4 regions of the Pseudomaricurvus sp. ABR4_320 genome follow, and region 4 is predicted to be linked to each of the others. Evidence: predicted binding sites of a transcription regulator. Region 4 holds the regulator's gene; each other region holds the start of a gene.
The links. Region 4 encodes LexA, which represses DNA repair genes until DNA is damaged. Its sites were predicted from a motif close to ACTGTNTNTANANACAGT; they were not measured.
Positions count from the first base shown of each region.

Region 1: a site for LexA is predicted at 1,144-1,161, ahead of ACXAFR_RS05520 (PA0069 family radical SAM protein). Genes of this name have one in related genera too.
Region 2: a site for LexA is predicted at 857-874, ahead of ACXAFR_RS01975 (exonuclease domain-containing protein). Genes of this name have one in related genera too.
Region 3: a site for LexA is predicted at 1,217-1,234, ahead of recA (recombinase RecA). Genes of this name have one in related genera too.

Region 1 covers NZ_JBSWVF010000002.1:520,708-522,863, reverse strand. The annotation lists gene ACXAFR_RS05520 (PA0069 family radical SAM protein) at 1-1,127, opposite strand, end outside; gene ACXAFR_RS05515 (sulfotransferase) at 1,297-2,156, shown strand, end outside.
Region 2 covers NZ_JBSWVF010000001.1:461,160-463,315, forward strand. The annotation lists gene ACXAFR_RS01975 (exonuclease domain-containing protein) at 1-827, opposite strand, end outside; gene lpxC (UDP-3-O-acyl-N-acetylglucosamine deacetylase) at 959-1,900, opposite strand; gene ACXAFR_RS01985 (AraC family transcriptional regulator) at 2,049-2,156, shown strand, end outside.
Region 3 covers NZ_JBSWVF010000009.1:212,340-214,495, reverse strand. The annotation lists gene recA (recombinase RecA) at 1-1,007, opposite strand, end outside; gene ACXAFR_RS18500 (CinA family protein) at 1,290-1,781, opposite strand; gene ACXAFR_RS18495 (DUF2244 domain-containing protein) at 1,921-2,156, shown strand, end outside.
Region 4 covers NZ_JBSWVF010000001.1:694,449-696,604, forward strand. The annotation lists gene nagZ (beta-N-acetylhexosaminidase) at 1-2, opposite strand, end outside; gene ACXAFR_RS03035 (DUF6763 family protein) at 330-665, shown strand; gene lexA (transcriptional repressor LexA) at 983-1,585, shown strand; gene ACXAFR_RS03045 (hypothetical protein) at 1,911-2,156, shown strand, end outside.

The DNA.
Region 1 (2,156 bases), on a different contig from region 4:
CACAACAATGACATTTGTTGACCACGACCGACTGGAACCTGAAATGCTGAGGTGTTTAAGCTCGGCATTTCACGATGGGCCATACCGGATTTACGCAACGCGAGCGAAAAACGCTGACGTAAAAGGTCAGCGAAAATCCCACGTCCGGACATGCGCCGACCAAATTCATTCTCATAAAGCTGCCCGCCTCGCATATCCCGCAAACGGCTCAAAATATGTTTAACACGATCGGGAAAATGCTGTTTCAACCAATCAACAAAAAGCGGTAAGACTTCGTTCGGCAATCGCAACAACACATAACCGGCACTGACCGACCCCGCCTCTGCCACGGCGGTTAGAATCTCCTCAATCTCCTGATCATTAATCAGAGGAATAACCGGAGCCACCAGAGTACCGACCGGGACACCTGCATCCGTCAACGCACGAATCACCTCCAATCTTGCCATCGGACTGGCTGCTCGAGGCTCCATGATACGCTTCAAATCATTGTCCAGCGTCGTCACACTCACAGCGACATGCACCAGATTCTGCGCCGCCAGCTTCTCCAGCAGATCCGTGTCTCGCAAGATCAATCGACTCTTCGTAATAATGGTCAGCGGTTGCTGATGCGCCAGTGCAACCTCCAAAATACTCCTGACCACCCCCTCCTCTTTTTCAACGGGCTGATAAGCGTCTGTATTAACGCCCAGGGCAATAGGCTCACAACGATAAGAGGGGCTACGTAACGACTTGGCAAACAATTCCGCTGCATTGCGCTTCACGGTGAGCTGTGTTTCAAAATCGATGCCCGGTGACAAATCCAAATAGGCATGGGTTGGTCGAGCAAAACAATAAACACAACCGTGCTCGCAGCCACGGTAGGGGTTTATGGAAAGATTAAAGGGAACGTCAGGGGATTGGTTACGACTGATGATCGACTTTGCCGTCTCTTGGCGAAGCTGTGTTTTTGGCTTGTCTATCGGGGCATCAATGTCCCGGGTGATGATTTGGCGGGCAAAACGGCCAGGCAAATCCGAACTGCTTCCCCGCCCCTTCACAGGTGCGCGGAAAAAATCAGCAAATGGAATGTCGACTCGACAAGTGTCTCCGTCGATGGTGCCGTCAGTTATCCAATCCCGCGTCCTCATCACTCACCCCGCCAATACTGTTTTTATATACAGTAACGAAGTCGTTCTTCAGATGCAAGCGGCAGCTAGCCCCAAACAGTCACAAAACTGTCTCAATGAGCGCCTACCATGGTCAAAATCGAGGACTGCGGCGCGAGACCCGCGCCACTCAAGGTTATGGGATGGTAATTTGAACTTCTACCTCTTAGTCATTGCTCGTCATCTAAGGCTGATCGCTATCGTACTGACCGATCCCTTAATGGGACGCCGCCGCTGGTATGGTTCACTATTACTGCTCTCACTCTTACCGATTTACATCCTTTGGATGCTTTGGCATCTCGCTGGTTTGCTTTTGGATGAATTGCTGTTTCCACGCTACCGCAAGCAGCCGATCACCAACCCGATTTTTCTCGTCGGTCCGCCTCGAACAGGCACCACTCACTTGCACCGGGTGCTCGCACGTCACAGTGAACTAAGTACGTTTTCTCTCTGGGAATGTCTGTTTGCACTGTCCGTGAGCCAGAGAAAGTTGTTTCTTGGCATCGCAGCACTGGATCGATTTTGTGGTCGCCCACTGGCTCGAGTTATGGATTGGGTGGAAGGAAAGCTCGCTGAAAAAACAGCCGACATTCACCGCTTGAGCTTACTTGATCCAGAAGAAGACTTTCTGGTGCTGATTCCGCTAACCGCCTGCTTCTTGCTGACCATTCCACTACCTAAAGCAACCTGGCTATGGGATATTGCTCGCCTCGACACTCACACCCCGGAAAAGCATCGACGTAAAGTGCTTGGCTTTTACAGAGCGTGCGTCCAAAAGCACCTTTACGTCTTTGGACCCCAGCGTCGATTTCTCTCTAAAAACGCCTCCTTTCCCGGAATGGCTAACGAACTACTACGCACATTTCCTGGCGCCCATATAATCGCCACGATGCGAGCTCCTGAACAAAGTGTCCCATCGCAACTTAGCTCTCTAAAACCGGCCTGGCGGCTATTCGGATTACAGAGAGACAGCGACTGCCTCAATGATGTTTTCGTCTCTCTGATGGCTTA
Region 2 (2,156 bases), 230 kb from region 4:
GAGGATGAAAATATGGGCATAGCCATCGAAGGGTGGGCACCATAGACCGCCTTTGCCAAAGACCAGCAATATCGACTTCGACTCATCTTGGCCTGCACGCCCTTAGCCTCAGGCAAACTGAAAAATTGACTGGCTGCTAGCAAACACGCCTCTTGAGACCAGGACTTAACATCCCTCCGCAAGCGCCCGTAAAGAAAAGCACTATAGGCCTCTGCAGAAGTCTCAAAGCGAGCTATGGGACTCTTTATCGACTTTCGCGTCTGCAGAATTCCGAGATCTCGCAATGAAAATTGCGACAGGCCAACATCCAACTGACCAAAGAAAAGGAACAGTAGGTACTCGATAACACCCAAATGCTGCAGCTCAATGTAATTTAAAGAGTGAGCTTGCGCCTCGAGCACTTTTACTTGTTGCGGAGCGAGAAAAAACGTCATCCAGCGTAGTTTTGACGCAGATTTAGATGGCGTGTTCGCCGTCGAGCACAAGGGTATTAGTTGCTGTAGTTGCGGTTTGGTAAGACCTTTGATCAACGATTTAACCGACGAGACTCGTATGGAGGCAACAAAGCCCGCCGCCTTCAGTTGACGCAGCGCCATTGGCTGGTCAATGATTTCAGCGTAATTCAGGCTTTCCAGATGAAAAAAATGGCCTTTGCGAGAAATGCATCGAACGAGAAGACATTGCGAATCCGTATTGAGCTGATAAAACCTCTGGATAAATAGGCGGTGCTCTTCAAACAGCAGATGGCGACTGGCAGTTTCCAGTTGCTCTAGAAATTCGAGAAAATGCTCTAAATAGTAGGTTGGCGGCAGAATTTTCCGATTCACGGGACTCAACGGACAGAAACGCTCCAAAAACTGTATTTATGTACAGATATTTTACGTCTCTGCTTTGCTTTATTGCAAACAAAAAAACCGGGCCTGAGCCCGGTTGTGGTAAGTCGTTGTAGGGAGTCTGTTTAGGCAGTCTTCAATCTCGATGTTGAATCCATAAACTGACCCCAATGTTCGATCGCGTTTTCCAGCGTTGTAAATCTCCAGCAGTCACCTTGCTGAAGTAATTTTCTCAATACTTCGTTGTTAAGCTGATGTCCGCTGCAATTTCCGGAAAAACGTCCGACGATAATTGCACCGGCCAGAGACAAGTCACCAATCGCATCCAACAGCTTGTGGCGCGCAAATTCGTTGGTGTATCGCAAACCTTCTTTATTTACGATCCCCTGCTCATTTAACAAAATCGCGTTGTCGAGAGAGCCGCCTTTCGCCAATCCAAGTTTCTGTAAAGTATCTAATTGCTCTTGAAAACCAAACGTCCGTGCACGACCAATTTCATCGGCAAAATCTGCATCCATCAGATTGTAGGAGTACGACTGACGCCCAATCGCCGGATTTTCAAAATCAATGGTCATGTCTATACACGGCTGACCAAATGGCGTGAACCCGGCGTGCTTGTCCTTTTCCCAAACGCCGATGGGTGCGGTAATCACCAGGGCGCGTCTCGGAGCCGTTTGTTCCTTTAGGCCAATGGCTTGGATCTGCTCAACAAATACGTCAGAACTGCCATCCATAATCGGTACTTCTGGGCCGTCGAGCTGAATACGGCAGTTATCAACGCCCATTGCGAAAAGCGCAGCCATCAAGTGTTCAACGGTACTGACTGTCACTCCGGAACCATTTGCAATGGTTGTGGACAAACGCGTGTCGGTCACCGTGTGCCAACGAGCAGGAATTTCGCCGATGCCAGGGGCAACGTCCAGGCGCTCAAAAATGTATCCCGAGTCGGCGACCGCCGGCTTCAATGTCATACTAACCGGCTTGCCACTGTGCAGGCCCTGTCCAACGAAGTGGATTGGAGCCACCAACGTGTGCTGTTGATAAATGGACGGGTTAACCGATTTCATTGTGCTTTCCTCGAAATAGATCATGGAAGCAATAATAGAAAAACGGTCTAAGCACTGCTGGTTTATTCCTGCCAAATTTCAGTCCGGGAATTGTCATTTTGCGCCAAAAGTTTATCCTTACACGAAATCCACCCACGGAGTTACCTGATTGTCCTCTTCCAGCCTCAGTTCTTGGGCCCGTTTAATCTGGGATGAGTTAAATTCTCGACAACTGGATGCCAATAGCGTCTTTCGGCAAGCCGACCTAGATCCCACC
Region 3 (2,156 bases), on a different contig from region 4:
TCTTTGGTTTTGGCTTTCGTCAGAGGCAGTAGCTCTTGACGAATCGCCGCTTCCAGTTCTTCAGCGACTTCTGTGTTTTCTCTCAAGTAACGAACCACATTATTTTTACCTTGGCCAACTTTATCGCCTTTATAGCTGTACCAAGCACCGGCTTTCTCCATGAGCCCCAACTTGACACCGAAATCAATCAACTCACCGTAGCGGTTAATGCCCTGGCCATAAAGAATTTGGAACTCTGTTTGAGTAAAGGGCGGCGCCACCTTATTTTTGACTACTTTTACTCGGGTGTCCGAGCCGATGACTTCGTCGCCATCTTTAACGGCACCAATACGGCGAATGTCGAGACGAACTGAAGAATAGAACTTTAATGCGTTACCGCCAGTTGTGGTTTCCGGATTGCCAAACATAACGCCAATTTTCATCCGAATCTGGTTAATAAAGATGGCCAGACAATTGGCATTTTTGATGTTGCCGGTAATTTTCCGCAGGGCCTGAGACATCAAGCGAGCCTGTAAGCCTACGTGATGGTCGCCCATCTCACCCTCAATTTCCGCTTTTGGCGTCAACGCCGCTACAGAGTCGACAACCAGAACATCTACAGCGCCCGAGCGCACCAACATATCGGCAACTTCTAGAGCCTGCTCCCCCGTATCCGGCTGAGATACAATGAGATCATCGACGTTAACGCCCAACTTTTCGGCATAGATCGGATCCAGCGCGTGCTCCGCATCAATAAAGGCACAGGTTCCGCCCGCTTTTTGAGCCTCGGCGATAACTTGCAAGGTCAATGTCGTTTTACCAGAAGACTCTGGCCCATATATTTCAACAATACGGCCCTTGGGCAAGCCCCCTATTCCTAACGCGACATCCAGCCCCAGGGAGCCTGTTGAAATCGCGGGGATGGCCTCACGCTCTTTATCCCCCATACGCATGACAGTGCCTTTTCCAAACTGCCGTTCGATTTGGCTCAATGCGGCCTGTAGCGCCTTTTCTTTGTTCTGGTCCATATAACCCTCTTAAATCGATGAATTCTCTGTTCGGTTCATTTTGTCGGCCGCCATCTATCATCCCGATGGCGGCGATTTTTTCCTGTTCTTTGGTGACTGGCGGTCCATATTCTTGCCGTGCTTCTTGCCAGAACATCTCGCCAAGGCAAATCTTCACGCCACACTAACCAGCCCCGTCTTCAAGTTTCAATTCAAGCACAGATTGATTAACTGTACAAGAATACAGCACTAAGTTTTTATACAGCAGAACCATCAAATCAGCTTAAGGTTTGAAGCCCCAATCTAAAGAGCCTTTTGCGACTCAATTTTCTCAAGCACGGCCTTCAATGCAAGACGAGCAGCCTCAACGCGAATCGCGTGGCGATCACCCGACAACCGTAAATGCGTCGCTGTTGTTCCTCTAGCACTGGCGACGGAGAGCCAAACGGTTCCGACAGGCTTTTCAGGCGTACCGCCACCGGGCCCAGCAATACCACTGGTGGCCACGGCAAAATCTGCCCCACGACGCAACACGCCGGCGGTCATGGCGGTAACAACCTGCTCGCTAACGGCACCATAGCGCAGCAAACATTCCTCTGGCACATCCAGCAAACGCTGTTTGCTTTCGTTGGCATAGGTCACCAAACCTTCCTGAAACCAGGCAGAACTGCCGGGAATTTCCGTTAATGCCATGGCAATCATGCCGCCGGTACAGGACTCAGCCGTCCCCAACACACCGCCACTGGACACCAGTATGCGACCGATACCCGCCGCCAATTGATACAGTTCTTCCAACAGACTCCTCCTCCCTCTGCTATCACTCCGCCGGGACTTCAGGAAATTAACGCATTTATTGCAACCACAACAGCCCCTTCTCTTTGTCAGGCGCTATAGTGAATAAGTCTCTCTCTTGTTCTCGCCACGGGAATACGCCATGGTTAGCGTACAGATCGACTCCCCACAGACAATCATTACTCTACGCCCTAATTGCTCGTCCAGTTGGGTTCAAATCTACGGCCTGCTGGCAATACTTTGCGCAACCACCCTGGCCTGGGGAGCGCTTTGGGCGATTGCCGGAGCCTGGTTAATATTGCCCTTTTCTATTGTAGAGACGCTCTTAGCCAGCGTACTGATCTATTACTCCACCGCCAGAAGCCGCTATAGACAGAT
Region 4 (2,156 bases):
ATTTTTGTGCTCCTTATAAAAAGAATTCGTGTTCTATCGAGCAAAGAAAAATCGGCTGCTCACTGAAAATCATGTTATTTCAACGACTCACCGTTAGACAGATTTTGCATGATCACCTGCCACATCAGAACTGATTGGAACTTTACGACAGGAAAATAAATTAAGCGAACCCTTGAATATCAAGCACTTAGTTTTTCCTCGAGCCAACAATTTGACAGCTATCTCACACCAGCTGACTGGCATCTAATTCATCGGATCTTTTCCTGCCTGTCTTCACAGAGTATGTTTGTTCGCAAGAGATACGAAACAACAATAACGAGGTACCAAAGATGTCAGCACTACGACAAACCCCGACGCCAGCAGGCCCAATCATCGGCGATTGGTATGAAGATCTTGACTCTCACCTGAAGTTTGAAGTGGTCGCCCTCGATCCAACGACAGAAACCATTGAAATTCAATACGCCAATGGCGACATATCGGAGCTGGACGACGATTGCTGGACACAGTTGCCCCTTATCACGACGGTGCCTCCAGAAAGCCCTACGAGCATTTTTGAAGATACTGCTGGCTTTTGGTCTACCGATGACTCCCCGTCTTTTGCGGCACTATCAGACCCGCTAACGATGATTGAGCCTGACCTGTTTCCCGGAACGGAAGACTTCTAGCGATTTTCCCACCGACAAACGATGAACGCCCCTCCTGGAGATCATTGGATTCTCCAGCGAGATAAGGCACAACAAAACATCGCTCCAACATGATCAGGACGTTTCATGTCCTGCGTCCCGTCACTCCCTTCTTGGACTCCTTCTTATTTTCTTAAAAACCTGAAGTGCCGAGAAGCTCAAGCGTTGCCATCGACTTCCAATCATTCGTCAGCCGCACAGGTCATTACTAGAAAAAGAAAAACACGGTCAAAGAAATCCTTGCACCTGAACAGCCACTGTATATAATCACAGATACTGTATGAAACATCAGGCTCGCTATGATAAAGCTCACCAGACGCCAGGAAGAAGTATTAAACCTTATTAAGCGTCATATCGATGAAACCGGATATCCCCCCACCCGAGCAGATATTGCCCGAGAACTTGGATTCCGCTCAGCCAATGCTGCAGAAGAGCATTTGAAAGCGCTCGCAAAAAAAGGCGCAATTGAAATGGTTCCAGGGGCATCGAGAGGTATTCGCCTCCCGGACCACAATCAGGGCATTCCGGTTGTCGGCCGAGTCGCCGCCGGTAATCCCATACTCGCGGCTGAGCACATCGAAGAATACTGCAATCTCCCAAGCACTTTTTTTTCTCCGTCGGCGGACTATTTTCTGAAAGTCAGCGGTGAAAGCATGAAGGACATCGGCATTCTGGACGGCGACTTGTTAGCCGTTCATAAAACCGAATCGGCTCACAACGGTGAAGTCGTTGTCGCAAGAATCGGCGATGAAGTAACCGTCAAACGGTTCTTTCGTGGCAGGTCCCAGTTTAATGTCGAACTGCACCCTGAAAACGCAGAGTTCGAGGTTATTAAAGTTGATTTGCGAGACACCGAATTCGCGGTTGAAGGACTCAGCGTTGGGGTTATTCGCCGCCAGTAGGCCAAATAAACCCAACTAGGCGCTCACATTGCTGTATTAGAGGCAGGATAAAAGGCACCTCTGAATAAATGAGGTTTGCTACTGGCAAGAAAGCTCTTCTCACAGAAACCGGGCATAGATTGAAATTTATGACGGAATAAGCAAAGTTTTCAGTTGCCCGCAGCCAAAACGGAATTCGTTTACGTTAGAGGCGCCTTCGACAATAGCGCCATTGCAGACCTGCCCAGAGAGATGTTTTTACACACGGAACACACTGTTGATTATCGTATGAAGAAAACCGGTTCTTCTCCACTTTTGGGGAAGATCTCTCCAGGAGCTCGCTCTAATGACACACAGATTTAATTGCAGCACATCAACTAAACGCGTATCACCTTCGATCCAAGCATCACTTTTTGCTCACTCAGACGACAGTTTCCTACCGGATAATCTGCCAAACTCAATTACTCAGTTAACACTCGCGAGAGAAAACGCCATCAGTTTTCTCTACCCGATTGTCTCCCACTTGAGTAATGAAAGTACGCGCTGGACAACTTGGATACTTTCGTCCCCGGAAGAACGCGTTGCGCTACAA